Regions from separate parts of the Bacillus sp. 1NLA3E genome, predicted to be linked through region 2. Evidence: predicted binding sites of a transcription regulator. Region 2 holds the regulator's gene; each other region holds the start of a gene.
The links. The regulator Rex, encoded in region 2, represses fermentation and respiration genes when NADH is low (regulators of the CRP and FNR family bind a similar motif). The targets are predictions, from matches to a motif close to TTGTGAAATATTTCACAA.
Positions count from the first base shown of each region.

Region 1: the regulator Rex is predicted to act here: its motif matches at 1,911-1,928, upstream of B1NLA3E_RS21150 (anaerobic C4-dicarboxylate transporter family protein).
Region 3: the regulator Rex is predicted to act here: its motif matches at 1,744-1,761, upstream of B1NLA3E_RS11030 (TIGR04190 family B12-binding domain/radical SAM domain protein).
Region 4: the regulator Rex is predicted to act here: its motif matches at 2,337-2,354, upstream of B1NLA3E_RS21060 (anion permease).

Region 1 covers NC_021171.1:4,411,804-4,415,884, forward strand. The annotation lists gene aspA (aspartate ammonia-lyase) at 1-375, opposite strand, end outside; gene B1NLA3E_RS21150 (anaerobic C4-dicarboxylate transporter family protein) at 473-1,786, opposite strand; gene B1NLA3E_RS21160 (sensor histidine kinase) at 2,272-3,537, shown strand; gene B1NLA3E_RS21165 (response regulator) at 3,543-4,081, shown strand, end outside.
Region 2 covers NC_021171.1:226,081-230,161, forward strand. The annotation lists gene B1NLA3E_RS01230 (ABC-F family ATP-binding cassette domain-containing protein) at 1-775, opposite strand, end outside; gene moaC (cyclic pyranopterin monophosphate synthase MoaC) at 920-1,414, shown strand; gene B1NLA3E_RS01240 (redox-sensing transcriptional repressor Rex) at 1,440-2,093, shown strand; gene B1NLA3E_RS01245 (PucR family transcriptional regulator) at 2,731-4,081, shown strand, end outside.
Region 3 covers NC_021171.1:2,302,814-2,306,894, reverse strand. The annotation lists gene B1NLA3E_RS11035 (hypothetical protein) at 1-1,478, opposite strand, end outside; gene B1NLA3E_RS11030 (TIGR04190 family B12-binding domain/radical SAM domain protein) at 1,817-3,604, shown strand; gene B1NLA3E_RS11025 (hypothetical protein) at 3,645-3,995, opposite strand.
Region 4 covers NC_021171.1:4,391,713-4,395,793, reverse strand. The annotation lists gene dcuS (DcuS/MalK family sensor histidine kinase) at 1-1,106, shown strand, start outside; gene B1NLA3E_RS21065 (response regulator) at 1,106-1,822, shown strand; gene B1NLA3E_RS21060 (anion permease) at 2,405-3,880, shown strand; gene B1NLA3E_RS21055 (fumarate hydratase) at 3,971-4,081, shown strand, end outside.

The DNA of each region.
Region 1 (4,081 bases), 630 kb from region 2:
GTTACCCTTCTGTTCACCGATTAATTCAAGAGCGCGGTTGGCGATGACTTCATTCGCATTCATGTTAATCGATGTACCGGCCCCCCCCTGAATTGGGTCGACAATGAACTGATCATGCAGGCCACCCTCAATTACTTCTTGCGATGCCGCAGCAATAGCGGTAGCAACTTTACGATCAAGCTGTCCAATATCCGCATTAGCAAGTGCCGCTGCTTTTTTCACTATCCCCATCGCGATAATTAATGCTTCATCAATCCGGTATCCCGTGATAGGAAAGTTCTCAGTTGCACGCATCGTTTGGACTCCAAAATAAGCATTTACAGGAACTTCCTTCTCACCTAAAAAATCTTTTTCGATCCGGAATAATTCTCTCATTACAGTCATCTCCAATTTTTTTGTGGTGGGCAGCTGTCTGCTGCCCCTGTTCTTTTTTTAAGGCTGTGTTAATAAACCTAATTTATTGCCAACGCCTTTAAAGGACGATCATACTCATTAAAATACCGATCGCAACTCCACCGACAGAAGCTATTAAGCCTGGAACCATGAAGCTGTGATTCAAAATGTATTTTCCGATTCTCGTTGTACCGGTGCGGTCAAAGTTTATTGCGGCAACAACCGTCGGATAGTTCGGGATAAAGAAATATCCGTTTACAGCTGGGAACATCGCGATTAGTAATGCTGGGTTAATCCCAAGCGTTATTCCAAGCGGCATAAGAGTTCGAACCGTTGCAGCCTGGCTGTAAAGTAGGATTGACAAGCCAAACAATGCAAGAGCAAACAACCATGGTGCTGCAGTAACTAAATCTGAAATTGATCCTGAAATAAGGGCCATATTACCTTGGAAGAAGGTATCTCCCATCCAAGCGATACCGAAGATGGCAACAACAGCAGTCGCACCAGCTTTAAACACACTGCCCGAGACAATTTCTTCTACTTTTGGTTTACAGAAAATAAGGATTAAAGCAGAAATGGTAAGCATGACGATTTCGATTGCAGCCGGCATACTCATCCGTGTAAATACACCCTCGATATCCCAGCCTGGACGCAATTGTTCAAAAGAACCAAGGACAACAACAAGCACAGCCGCCATCAAGAAAAATATTACTGATAACTTGGCTCCAGAATTCGGGTTATACGCTTTCTTGTCCTTTTTAATCGGAGCAAGACCAGCTTCGAGACGTTTTAAATAATCAGGATCCATGTTAAGCTCTTTACCTGTTTTGCTAGAAACAAAAGCAGCAATCATACAGGCGATGAATGTTGACGGAACACAAATTAGCATGATTTGCATAAGACTAATGTTAAAATCAGACAATAAAGCCAACAACGCTACAGTTGCTGCGGATATGGGACTTGCCGTAATCGCTTGTTGTGATGCAATAACTGCAATTGACATCGGGCGTTCAGGTCGTATTCCTGTTTCCCGAGCAACCTCAGCGATAACTGGAAGGACCGAATACGCAACGTGTCCAGTACCGGCACAGAAAGTAAAGAGATACGTAACAACTGGTGCAATATACGTAATATACTTAGGATGTTTTCGAAGTGCTTTTTCTGCAAGAAAGACAAGATATTCCATGCCCCCTGCTGCTTGAAGCGCTCCCGCTGCCGTAATGACGGCGAGAATCATCAGCATAACATCGATTGGTGCAGAAGTTGGCTGAAGCCCGAAACCAAATACCAGAATGGCGAGTCCGACTCCGCCCATTACCCCGAGGCCAACACCGCCAAGACGTGCACCGATAAAGATACAGGTCAGTACGATAAGAAATTGAATCCAAAACATGTTGTTTCCTCCAGACAAGAAATTTTTATAAATACTAAGAAGTGCAGTAAACGATTTTCAGTTGTGACCAGTCACGGTTGCCCATTAAAATGAACGACCTGTCACCTTCCTTCTTTTTGAATGTTTGTGTTTTATTTCACAAAAAGTTTATAAAGAAAACTCCAGCTTACCCTCTAGGTAAACTAAAGCAACAGAGACAAATAATCTTCTTTTGGGAAAGGGGATTTAAGTCTCTTTTGCTTAAGAAGAGAATAACAGTCGCCCTACTAAAAACTACAAGAACCGACAGAGTCCGATTTGAACTTAATAAATTTGTCATAATTATATGTTGGGAATTTACACAAATCCCGTACAATGTTATTGTCAGGGACAAGCTAATTTTCATACAACACCCTTTAAGAAGTACGTAATAACGTATCTTCTTTTATAAGGGCCATGTAAATATAGTTTTTTCGACATCACAAAATGTGTAGGAAGTGGCATAAATGAAGAAAAGACTGTTAGTCTATTTAACGATGATGATTGTAGTGCCGCTTGCGGGTGAAATGAAGTTTTTCCCAATCCAAGAAGACGTGAGGGTTAGCCTTGGTACACCGGTCTTCTTCTTTATTTTATTATTGTCACGAGAAATCCAACCAATCGTTTCCGGCATTCTAGTCGGAATATCCGTGGTATCATTTCGAATTTTTCTAGGAATACATAGTGGAGACATGCTTTTGGAGGAAGCTTTTGGCGCTAACTTTCCAGTTTTCTTCTATTATGTAACGTTTGCATCGCTGTTTTACTTATTTAATATTAAAAAGATGTCTGACAATCCCTTGCTTATCGGTGTGCTTGGGGTCATAATTGAAATCTTTGCTAGCATGATCGAAATCGGTTTACGATCGTTTTACTCCCATGTTCCAATTGCACTGGACACTCTTGTTATTATCGGGGGGATAGCGATTATCCGGAGTTTCTTCGTTTTAGGATTCTTCAACATATTTATGATTCGCGAAGCACGCCTAGCTGAAGAAGAACAGCGGAAACAAAATGAACAAATGCTTGTCCTCATTTCAAACCTTTATATAGAAATGGTTCAACTAAAAAAAACAATGAAAAATACCGAGCAGTTGACAATTGCTGGCTACAAACTTTACCGTGATTTAAGGGAGGTCGGGCATAATACTTTTTCCAAGACTGCCCTCAAACTTGCCTTTGAAATGCACGAAATAAAAAAAGATAATCAACGAATTTATGCAGGGCTTTCCAAGCTAATGACCAAGGAAAACCTTAGCGATTACATGTCAATTAGTGAAATTATTCACGTAATCCGCACCGGTAATGAGCGGTATTCAGATTTGCTAGGAAAGAATATTCTTTTTATAAGCAACATTTCCGGGCAGCATCCGTTATATCACACGTTCATCCTTCTTTCTGTGATTAATAATCTTGTTTCAAATGCGGTGGAAGCAATTGAGGAGAACGGGGAAATTTTAATTGAAACAATAATCGCCGAAGACATCCTTGATATCCGTGTGAAGGACAACGGGATGGGCATTAGCCCACGAAACAGGCCGTTAATATTCACACCTGGTTTCACGACGAAGTTTGACTCTGAGGGTATAGCATCAACTGGAATCGGACTTTCCTATGTGAAAAATGTGATTAGAGATCTTGGCGGAAATATTAGACTTGAGGAACCAGAAATTCATTTTAAAACGGTGTTTGCAATTAGTCTCCCAATTGAGAGTTTAACGGAAAGAGGTTGAGACCTGTGAATTTTTTTATCGTGGACGATTCTGCCCCGATTCGGGCAATGCTAGCAAATATTATCGAAGATGAGGACCTTGGAACAGTGGTAGGCGAAGCAGAGGATGGCTCGGAGGTATACGCGGACGAACTTGTTGCTAAAGCGATTGATATCCTTCTGATTGACTTGCTAATGCCAAACCGCGACGGGATTGAGACAGTGAGGGAAATTGCCTCTTCCTTTAAAGGGAAAATCCTTATGATATCCCAGGTAGAAACGAAGGATTTGATTGGCGAAGCCTATTGCCTCGGAGTTGAACATTATATTACTAAACCAATTAATCGACTTGAGGTAGTCAGTATTCTGAAGAAAGTAAGCGAACATCTACTCCTTGAAAAGTCAATCCAGGAAATTCAAAAATCATTAAGCGGTCTTCATCAAATCCCGGTGAGCTCCGCTTCTTACAAATCAGCCCCTCCTTCGATTGTAGCTTCAGGGAAAAGTCTGTTACTTGAGCTAGGAATTATTGGCGAGAGCGGAAACAAAGACTTGCTCGATATATT
Region 2 (4,081 bases):
AGTTTTCTGCCTTGTGCACGAGATAGGAACTATAATTTCCTGTGAATTTTAGGATTTGTTGCCGTGACATTTCATAAACCTGGTTGACAACTTTGTCTAAAAAGTAGCGATCATGAGAAACAATTAAAATAGCTCCTTCGTAATTTTGTAAATACTGTTCTAACCAGGACAATGTTTCAATGTCTAAATGGTTGGTGGGTTCGTCCAAAATAAGAATATCGGGTTTGGTTAATAATAATTTTCCAAGTGCAAGCCGCGTTTTTTGGCCACCACTCAGGCTGGAAATTTTGGTAGAATAATCAAAGGTATGAAAATTTAAACCGTGAAGAACGGAACGAATATCGGCCTCGTATTGGTACCCTCCAAGGTCTTTAAATTGAACCTGCAAGAGGTCATAATCCTTTAATAATTTTTCGTAAGTGCTTGTTTCTTTTAATATTGCTGGATCAGACATTTGTTCTTCATATTGTCGAAGCTTTTGTTCAAGAATTCGTAATCCAGCAAAAACCGTAAGCATTTCTTCCCAAATGGAAAGGCTTGATTCCAGCCCTGTATTTTGTGCTAAATACCCAATCGTAACTTCCTTTGGTTTCATGATTTCTCCAGAATCAAAGGACATCTGCCCAGCAATGATTTTTAGCAGAGTAGATTTTCCAGCACCGTTACGGCCGACTAAGGCAATTCTATCTCGAGTTTGTACTTCTAGTTTAATATTAGATAAAATAAGATCTGCACCATAATATTTATTTAATTGGTTTACTTGTAATAATATCATTGTTTTTCACCTCTATTGCGATAGAGTAAGTTTATCGTATTCCTATCATATCAGCAATAACTCCAATCTTGTGAAGGAAAATACAAGTTGATACATACATGTTTGGAAAAATAGTGTATGATTTTGTTAGAAAGGTGTGTACATATGGGAGAATTTACGCATTTTAATGAAGAAGGCCGTGCTAAAATGGTCGATGTTAGCAGTAAACCTGAAACAATTAGAACAGCTCTCGCTTATTCAAGTATTACTGTTAGCTGTGATATTTATGAAAAAATAACCAATAATGAAATGAAAAAAGGGGATGTCCTAGCAGTTGCACAAGTTGCAGCAGTAATGGCATGTAAAAAAACTTGGGATATTATTCCAATGTGTCACCCGATTCCCTTAAATGGTGTAGATATTTCTTTTTCATGGGGAAAAGAAAATAATGACTATATTTTGCACATTTCAGCAAAGGTTAAAACAAAAGGAAATACAGGTGTGGAAATGGAAGCGTTAACAGCAGCCTCGGTTTGTGCTTTAACGGTTTACGATATGTGTAAGGCAGTCGATAAAGGTATGGTAATTGGAAAAACGTTTTTAGTTGAAAAAACAGGTGGGAAAAGCGGAGATTTTCATAGAGAAAACCGTGTGAAATAATTTTATATTGGAGAGGAGAGTTGTTATGGCAAATGAGGGTTCATCCAAAATACCACAGGCCACTGCAAAAAGATTACCACTGTATTATCGTTTCTTAAAAAATTTACATACATCCGGAAAACAGCGCGTTTCATCTGCAGAACTAAGCGAGGCAGTCAAAGTAGATTCTGCGACGATACGCAGAGACTTCTCTTATTTTGGTGCGTTAGGGAAAAAGGGCTACGGTTACAATGTGAATTACCTGTTAACTTTTTTTCGGAAAACGCTTGATCAGGATGAATTGACAAAAGTAGCTTTAATTGGTGTAGGTAATCTAGGCACAGCTTTATTAAATTATAATTTTTTAAAAAATAATAATACGAAGATCGCCATTGCATTTGATGTAGACCCAGCAAAGGTTGGAACAAGTATTCTTGATGTTCCTGTTGCTCATATGGATGATTTAGAGAAAAAAATCAAAGAAGAGAATATTCATGTGGCGATTCTGACGATTCCAGCTCCAGTAGCGCAAGCGACAACTGATCGGTTAACCAGTGGTCCTATTAAAGGAATTCTAAATTTTACGCCAGCACGATTGAATGTTCCTTCGGACATTCGTGTTCATCATATTGATTTGGCCGTAGAATTACAATCACTTGTGTATTTCTTAAAGCACTATCCAAAGGTAGAAGAGGAATAAGGAAAAAATGTACCCATAGAGGGCCGTTGATAAACTAATATGATTTTCAAACCTGTGTAGAATTTATTCTATACAGGTTTTTTATATGGGGAATTTCCAATTTTCCCTTGCATACGAATTCACTATAAAACTTTTGCATTTTGTCATGATATATTCTTTTATTCTTTGTGTTATTTCAATGGGACAATTATACAATGGTATTTGATTAAGTTTTTTCAACACATTTGACCTATTTATTTAAATAATAGGCCCTACCCAAAAAATAACTGTGGATAACTTCCTTTGTTATTTTTATTTATAGATGTGCCGAGGGGATTGGCATGGGTGTCTGTTAAACGATGTTTGTTGATTGTAAGGGAATTTGCGATATTCCAGCGGAAAAAGAAGGGGATGACCCCACGCGAGGCTCGAACGAGGGGGCTTGGCAGTTCGTCCGCGGAAAGGGAGGAGATTCCCTCTTTTTTTGTGTTAACAGCTCTTTTATTTGGAGGTGACCGATATGACAACCAATATGCGCAGAGTTTCATGTGAGCTTGATGAATTCGAACCCCAACTATATATTAATAACAGGAAAAATGAAAAGGTAACTACAGTCATTTTAATAGAGGAAATCCCGTCAGAATTCAAGGATGACATTTTGTATATCTGCAAAGATTTCATACTCCAAGACCCAGCGCAGTTTTGTTCATCTATTAATTTAGTGTGTCTATGTGACCTTGAAATTCCAACTGAGTTGACTTCTTGTGATATGCTCAATCTTATTTTAATTAAGAAGCCGGTCAGCGTTAATACGTTATATGCGCGGATACAAAACATTATCCTCACATCTAGTGATGAAGGTTATATTCCTCAAAAGCTTTTAGACGCTGCATGTTCCGGAAATCTGCAAACCATTGCGGACACAGCTTGTTCCTTACTTGGAAACCCTATTATAATATATGATTTAGGTTTTCAAATTCTTGCTTTTTCTCAAAACTTAAGACCTGAGAATGAGATTTATAAAATGGCCGGACAGGATGAGCAGATGATTCAACAAACAATGGCAGCTTTTTTTCAGGTAAAAGCGTTAGATACGATGCGAGAGAAAGGTTCTTCCTATTTTTGGAAGTGCTACGGCCATGACAAACCTTTGCCGGAAGATACCATACTGATACATGCGCCCATTATGTTGGATAAAGTTATCATTGGATATGCAGTGGTAATGAAAGGATATGTTGATTGGGATGAAAGCGACCTTATTCTGACTGATAAAATATGCAAGATTATCTCCCTTGAAATGAAAAACAACTACTTTAATAAAAATATCAAGGGTATGCTACATGAGCATTTTCTTAGGGATATGCTGGAAAATTCAATTGAAAAAAGAGAATTTATCGAAGCACGAATCAGCACCTTGAATTTGAAATTGAATAAAAATATTTATATGGCTGTGATTCAATCAGTAAATCCAACTCATTTAAACTCGCAATTACATCCAATATTAAAGGAACTAGGAAAGATTTTTAAAAACAGTATTTTTGCCGTATACACAGATCATATTGTATTGATCCATCATAATAATGAAAATCAGGAATTGACGGGTCAGGAGCAGGAGAGGCTCAACACTTATCTTAACGCTTGTGATATGGCTGCTGGTTTTAGTATGTGCTTTCACGATCCCTGTCAAATCAAGCGACATTATCAACAAGCAAAAGATGCTCTGGATATTGGTTTATCTTTACAAAAGCCGGGAAAAGTTTTCTTTTTTCAACAACTATCTATTTACCGATTGTTTGAATTGGGCAACAAGACTACCGATATTACGGATTATTTGCATCCAGCTGTATTTTGTCTGGTAAACTACGATAAAGAAAACCATACTGAATTTATGAAAACACTATACTATTATATTATTAACCTAAAAGCTTTATTAAAGACGAAGGAAATCCTTTATATTCATCGAAACACCCTGGTTTACCGCATTAATAAAATTCAAGAAATCACAAACA
Region 3 (4,081 bases), 2.1 Mb from region 2:
GCTAAAAACATTGTTGCCAAACCAACATCTCTGGAACTTTTTTTAATAACCGATATTTGTGAAAATTTTATGTAAAAACCGCAGGTAATGAATTGGATAAACCCAACCAGGAATGTTGGAAAAATTAAGTTATCAAAATACAAATATTGGTCTAATATTAAGACCAGTTCATAATAGGATGCCATGAAAAAAACGGGACTTAAATAGGTAAATAACTGGGATTTTGTTTCGATAGCCAAATAAATAAATTGCCCTGCTAAAAGTAGATAAGCCAATAAAAGTGCCCAGGATGGATTGTTCATGTTCATGACAACGCTATCAAAGCTGATAGCTAAAAAAACTAAACCTGAAACAATGGCACTTGTCAGCTGAAAGATTTTTTTCCAATGAAATCGGTCATCTAAAAACTTAGGAAGGATTAAAAACCCAATTCCTATTAGAACGTATAGAACCGGGCCAAATAGCTCCAGAACAGAATGCTCAATCAGCTGGTAAGCACCGTACACCACCATTGCAGTAAAAATGAAATGATATTCCTTCTTTCCGCTTACATAGACCATCGCTAAATAAACGGCTGCGGATGTTAAAATATTGATGCCGTTCAAGACATGATTATCATAGAAAATCATCGTTAGTAGGGAAGAAATGACCAATTGTATTTGAGCAAAAGCAACTAGTTCTTTCGTGAATAGGGCTAATGCTTCGTTTTGTTTAAAACGGTGAAACAACATCACAGCGATCACATTGTAGAGCATGATACCAAAATAAAACCAATCCTTATCTAAATGAAAAGCTGAGAGTAAAAAGGCAACGGTTACGGTTATTGCTAAGTACGAGAACCAAACAAATAAGCGGGAAGCTAGTCGTTTTGCAAAAGTGATATAGACTGGAACCACAAGCAACCCACTAATAAATCCAAAAATATATCGACCTTCCCCTGTATATGATAAATATTCCCCTAAAAGCTTGAACCAACCAAGTGATAAAAGAAAGATTGGTAGAAACAAACTTCCTAGGACGACAAAAGCAAGTTCTGTTTTTTCAATCTTTAAAACTTTCCTCGACAAATAGGCGATGCCGAAAAATAATAAAGAAACCAGCCCAACTGAACTACTTTTCATCAGGTTTGACATCGATTCCCAATTACTAGTAGCGACAAATAAACCGCCAATTAACAACAAAATAACGCCTAAATTCAATAACCAGGTTATGTTTCTTTCTCGCATTTGATCTGCAGTAAGTTTCTTTTTTTCAATTTTTGGCTTGGGTGTTGTTACAACCACAGGCTTTTTATCTTTGATTACCTGCTTGATTGGTTCCTTCTGTTCGTTCCTCTCTAATCCTAGATCATAATAATATTGGTGGTGAGCTTTAGCAATCACATTGAATTGGTTACTGGTGATGTAGTCTTCTTTGGCTAATAAATTCAACTCTGATATAAATATCTTTTTTCGATCATCTTTTGAGTCGTTTTCCACTGTTTCTCCCCCCCTATATACAATAATTCCTAATTGCTTAGTTCGGATTTTATGTATAGTGTAATTTTACACCTTTTTAAAATAATATTCAATATTATCTGCCAATAGAACGACCATTTTCCGCCTTCAAATAGGTTTTTTGCCTATTGTCACAGTGTTTTTCTGATTTCGACAATATTTTGAAATACCTTTTCGAACGTTTGATGAAACAATTTCAGATTTATAGATTTAAATGAAATTATTAGCTAGTATGAAAACGTAGTAGATGTGAGTAAGTTCACTAATATATATATAATTATCAATAGTACAATTGAAATTTCACATGAGGTGACGATAAATTGAAATACGACCTAGTCCTCCTGCATGCTCCAAGTGTTTATGATTTTCGAGAAAATTCTTTATTAGCTGGTCCAATCAGTGATGTGGTACCATCTTCTCCCGTTTTCGAAATGTATCCAATTGGATTGACCAGTATTGCTGACTATTTAGAAAGACATGGATTGCGAGTGAAAATTGTTAACATCGCCAACCGAATGTTAATGAATCCATCGTTCGATGTTGAGAAAAAAATAAAAAGTATTAATGCTACAGCATTTGGAATAGATCTCCATTGGCTACCACACGCTCATGGTAGTATTGAGTTAGCTAAAATAGTGAAAAAAATTCATCCGGATGTACCCATGATTTTTGGTGGGTTGTCAGCCACTTACTATCACCAAGAATTATTGGAATATCCATTTATCGATTTTGTAATGCGCGGCGATTCAACTGAAAAATTAATGCTCATGTTAATCGAAGAGATTAAGTATGGTAAAAAGAATTTTTCAGATATCCCAAATTTAACTTGGAAAAACAATAAAGAAGTGATTAGTAACCCCTTATCATACGTTCCAGACAGTTTGGATGAATTTGATGTTCCAGGATACCGCTATTCAATAAAATCTGTATTTAAATACTTTAACTATAAGGATCCCCTTCCGTATAACGGTTGGTTGCAATACCCTAATACAGCTATCTTAACAGCACGTGGTTGTACACAAGGCTGTCTCATTTGTGGTGGCTCTAAAATGTCTTATGAGCAAAACTGTAATCGTCCTGGTCTTGCATTAAGATCACCAGAAAAATTGGTTGAGGATATCCTATTTATTCAAAGATTCAGTCGTGCACCAATTTTTATCCTCCATGATATTCGTCAAGGTGGGAAGGAATTTGTCGATGACTTCTTAGGTCGATTAAAGAAAATCAACTTAAAGAATGAGCTAGTGTTCGAATTGTTTCAATATGCTGATGAGGAATTTTTCAAAAAAATTGAAGATGCTGTTCCAAAATATAGCATGGAACTTACTTTGGAGACACATGATGAGGGAATTAGACGGTTCAACGGGAAGTTCCGATGCACTAATCAAAAAGTTATTGACACTTTAAATTATGCCTTAAACCATGGCTGTGCAAAAATCGACCTATTTTTCATGGTGGGAATTCCAGACCAAGATTATGCAAGTGCTTTGAAAAACGTGGACTTCTGTGAAGAAATCCACCAAGCATGCAATCAAGATCGCCGCTTATCTTATTTTATTGCTCCGTTAGCACCTTTCTTAGATCCTGCTAGCCCGGCATTTGAAAACCCTGACCTTTACGGTTACAAAAAATTCTGTAACACACTTGAAGATCACCGTGAGGCCATTAAAGCCCCTTCTTGGAAATATATGTTAAGCTATGAAACGACCAAAATGACAAGAGATGACATTGTTAACTCTACTTATGAATCTGCTCAGCTTCTTAATGAGTTTAAGCTAAAGTACAAGCTGATTGACTTGGAAACTTATGAAGATGTTAAAGGGAAAATTCTCGCCTCTATTCATTATATCGAGAAAATTGATCAGATTATCACTTTACCAGAAGCAGAAAAAACACTTGCGCTTGCTAAAATAAAAAAAGAAATTCAAGAAGTAAATGAATACAGTATTTGTGGAGAAAACGAGCTAAAATGGGAAGTTAAAAAACACTATGCTAACTTCTTCTCACTTACATTGGTTGGAATGGAGCTTCTTTTAGAGGATATTGCCGTAACTCTGAAGAAGCAGTTATCGTTCAAAACCCGCACTCAAGTAAAACTGGATAACTAAACAACAAAAAAATCACACGTTAAGTCGTGTGATTTTTTTATTAACTCTCATGATCGGTTATCATGAGAATAGCTTCTTCATTTTTCGCTATTTTTGTAAGCTGGGCGTCTAACCGTTTATGAATAAGTGTTAATTCTTCTGCGTACCGGATATCTTTAATAGCTTTTGCCATCGGAAGAACTTCATCCCGTTGGAAGTTTTCCATTTTTTCAACTATATCCTTAATGTCACTCAAGTCAATTTGGTTGACCTCTACTCGGTGCTCAATACTATCCATTTTTCCATAACGTTCTACGCGGCGTTCTAAGTTTTGAATAGATTCATTTATACTTAAAACATTTTCTTTTATATCATTAACGGTATTAATTAATTGTTTTAATAATTCCTCCATTGAAGTCTCTCCTATCTAAATGTGAATTAACGTTATTTTATCACTGAATGCCCAGTATAAGCTGTGTATATTTTTTTACTTTTTCA
Region 4 (4,081 bases), 650 kb from region 2:
AGCTGGATAAGAGTAGTCGAGTCATCTATATCAGTGCCATTATCGGCATTCTTGTGGGCATATTTGGAGCGGTTTTATTGGCTTACAAGGTTAAAAAAATCATGTTTGGGATGGAGCCTGATGAAATCGCCAACCTTCTCGAGCAAAGGAGTGCGATGCTGCTCAATGTCCGTGAGGGTGTATTAGCAGTGGATCGTGATTCGAAAATCACCCTATTAAATCAAGAGGCTGAGCGATTATTTAAAAAGGTTGGGATTAACCACAACCCGGTCGGACAAAAAGTTGGGGACATCATCCCCAAATTCCATATTACCTCGGTTATCGAAACGGGACATAAAGAACTAGACCAAGAATATTCCATCAACGGCCTCGTGTTGGTTGCTAATATCGTGCCAATCCTAGTGAATAGACAAATTGTTGGAGCAGTAGCGACTTTTCGCGATAAGACTGAAATGAAGATTATGGCTGAGCAGCTCACTGGAGTTCGTTTGTATGCTGAGGCTTTGCGTTCTCAAACGCATGAATTTATGAATAAGCTTCATGTTATTCTTGGTATGGTTCAACTGGAATTTTATGATCAGTTACTAGATTATGTGAGGGGTTTAAAAGATACAAGTGAATCCGAAGCTGGCTTTTTCACCAGTCACTTCAAAGATCCTGTCCTATCAGGCTTTCTTTTAGGAAAGGTAAGCTATGCAAGGGAAAAAGGAGCAGAACTGAAGTTTGCGGACGAATGCTATTTACCTACACCAAATGATCAAGAAGTAATTAAAGGAATGATTACCATCCTCGGTAACCTGATTGATAACGCGATTGATGCGGTGCAGAACTCCGAGGAAAAGAAGGTTGCGGTGGAGATTTTGCCGAAACCAGTTGGGCAAATATCCATTACAGTAACGGATACAGGCACCGGTATGAGCCCTGAGATGAAAAATAGTATATTTGAAAAAGGGTTCTCTACTAAAGGGGTTGATCGAGGCTACGGTTTATACCTCGTCATGCACAGTGTAGCAGAGCTTAATGGCACGATCGATTTTTGCTCACAAGAAGGATTTGGCACAAAGATTAATGTGAAAATTCCATATGAAAACAGGAGTGATTCATGATGATTCGTACAGTCATTGTTGAAGACGACCCGATGGTAGCTAAGATTAATACAAGTTATCTTGGAAAAATGAACGGTTTTCAGTTGGTTGCGGCTGTATCGACCGTTGATGAGGCCCTTCCGATTATTGAAAAGGATCAAGTTGATCTAATTTTGTTAGATATATATATGCCAGGCGAGGACGGCTGGAGTCTGTTATCGAAAATCAGGTGGCTAGGTCAAGGGATTGATGTGATTATTATTTCAGCGGCATGTGATAAGGAAAGTATTCAAAAAGGGCTGCGGTTTGGAGCGGTCGATTATTTAATTAAACCATTTGAATTTGAACGATTTCAGACGGCGCTTAACTCATATAAAGAAGAACAGAGCTTTTTTGACGAACAGGAAAAGCTTAGTCAGGAAGAACTAGACCATTTACTCCTTCACAAGGACCAGCAAAGTGTTATAAGCTTTGAACTTCCAAAGGGGCTGACGAGAAACACCTTGCGGTTAATTTGGGAAAAAATCCTAGAGAACGGGGCTGAAGTATTTTCAACCGACGAAATGGCAAAGCAAGTCGGAATTTCCAGGGTGTCGATGAGAAAATACCTGTTCTTTTTAGCTGATATTACGATTATTGACACGGAAGTGGTTTACGGGGCGGTTGGCAGACCTATTTTTAAGCACCGGATAGCCAATCTAGATCACCAATTAATGAATAAATATTTGAACGGATAAAAGTTTACAAGGGTAGGAGAGCCAAATCTCCTATCCTTTTTTTTATTTTTTACAAAATTATAGATTTCAGCACTGTGGGTAACGTTAACTAGGTTGGACTCGTCCAGCTCCAGCGCCCAGCGCCTAGTGGACTTCACCCACCTCCCTACGATAAGTCAACATAGAATCACTCTCGCTCTTCGTGTTTCCTTTATCTCAGTCGGTGTGCTCCAGTCCATACGTCGCTAACCGGGCGCTTACGCTTTTGTTTTTTTTGCAAAAAAGACTCTCCTACTTTCTAAAGTTACAAAACTCTTTATATATTTTCATAAACTATTAAGAAATCCTTATATTCAGTACCATTCAATAGAGCGAGATAAACATTTCTCGAAAAGTAAATTACCTTTCAATGGGGGGATTTTTAACACTTAAAAATAACCAAATTAAATTGATGAAAATGAAAAGGTACGTTAGAAAAGTGAAATGGTACAAGAGGGCTTCTAATGAAAATTAGTAGCTATTTTAAAAAGAGAGTTTGTGAATATGCTCACAAATGTGAAAGTTTTGTGAACAAGTGAAGGAAAAATAAAGGGAGTGAAAAATATGTCTGTTCCAGCTATAAAGCTAAAACAAATACCCAAGGTTAAAGTTGGTACCAACCCTAAAGGTTTAAGTGAAGTTAAATTATTACCATTACTCATTACTATAATCGTAGGTGTGGCTCTATGGATGATTACACCACCTGCAGGCTTAGATGTACAAGCATGGCACTTATTCGCTATTTTCGTAGCAACAATTGTTGGATTAGTTAGCAAGCCAATGCCAATGGGGAGTGTAGCAATCCTAGCCTTAACGGCAACGGTGCTTACGCAAACATTGACGATTGATCAGGCGTTAACTGGCTTTCAAAATTCAACCATTTGGTTAATCGTTATTGCCTTTTTTATCTCGCGCGGTTTTATCAAAACAGGTTTAGGTTCGCGCGTTGCTTATATGTTCGTAAAAATGTTTGGTAAGAAAACACTTGGATTATCGTACTCCTTGCTTGTAAGTGATTTGCTTTTATCACCTGCAATGCCTTCGAATACAGCTCGTGCAGGTGGAATTATCCTTCCAATTATTCGCTCACTGTCTGAAACGTTTGGATCACGCGTTGGCGATGGAACAGAAAGAAAAGTTGGAGCCTTCTTAACAAAGGTTGCTTTCCAGGGCGACATGATTACGTCGGCGATGTTTTTAACAGCGATGGCCGCTAATCCTTTAGCAGCTCAAATTACACATGATTTAACCGGAAAAACAATTTCGTGGATGGGTTGGGCAACAGCTGCAATCGTACCCGGATTAATTAGTTTAATCCTAATTCCTTATGTCATCTATAAATTATATCCTCCAGAAATTAAGGAAACACCTGAAGCACCGGCAATGGCAGCTAAAAAGCTAAAAGAAATGGGCTCACTAAAAAAGCAAGAATGGTACATGATTGGCGTATTTCTATTGATTTTGGCTTTGTGGATTTTTGGAACAAGCTTAAATATCAATGCTACAACGACAGCGTTTATCGGATTAGGAGTTTTGTTATTAACTCAAGTATTATCATGGAACGACATTAAGAAGGAAGAAGGAGCATGGGACACATTAGTATGGTTCGCAGTGTTAGTCATGATGGCTACCTTCTTAAATGAGTTAGGAATGATTCCTTGGTTTAGTGAAACAATGAAGGGCGCAGTTAGTGGAATGTCGTGGATTTGGGCATTGGTTATCCTTTCAGTTGTTTACTTTTACTCTCACTATTTCTTTGCAAGCAGTACAGCACATGTTAGTGCCATGTATGCCGCTTTCCTAACAGTTGTGATCGCGGCTGGAGCACCACCTTTAGTATCAGCTTTAATCCTAGCATTCTTCAGCAATCTATTTGGTTGTATGACACATTATGGCTGCGGACCAGCACCAGTTTTCTTCGGAAGCGGCTATGTTACACAAAACAAATGGTGGTCGCTCGGTTTCCTTATTTCGATTATCCATATCATCGTTTGGATCGGTGTCGGCGGCGTATGGTGGAAAGTTCTTGGACTTTGGTAAAAACATAGACCCTTTGCTTTTGGAAAAATAAAACTAGGTAGCTAAACCATCAAGCGTTTGGCTACCAACTAAAGTAGGAGGAACAATCTAATGCGGGAAATATCAGCAAAATTAATTACGGAAACGGTAAAAAATCTTTGTATGAAAGCAGCTTGCGATCTACCAGAGGATGTTGAAAATCTGATTGCAGCGGGCTTAGAA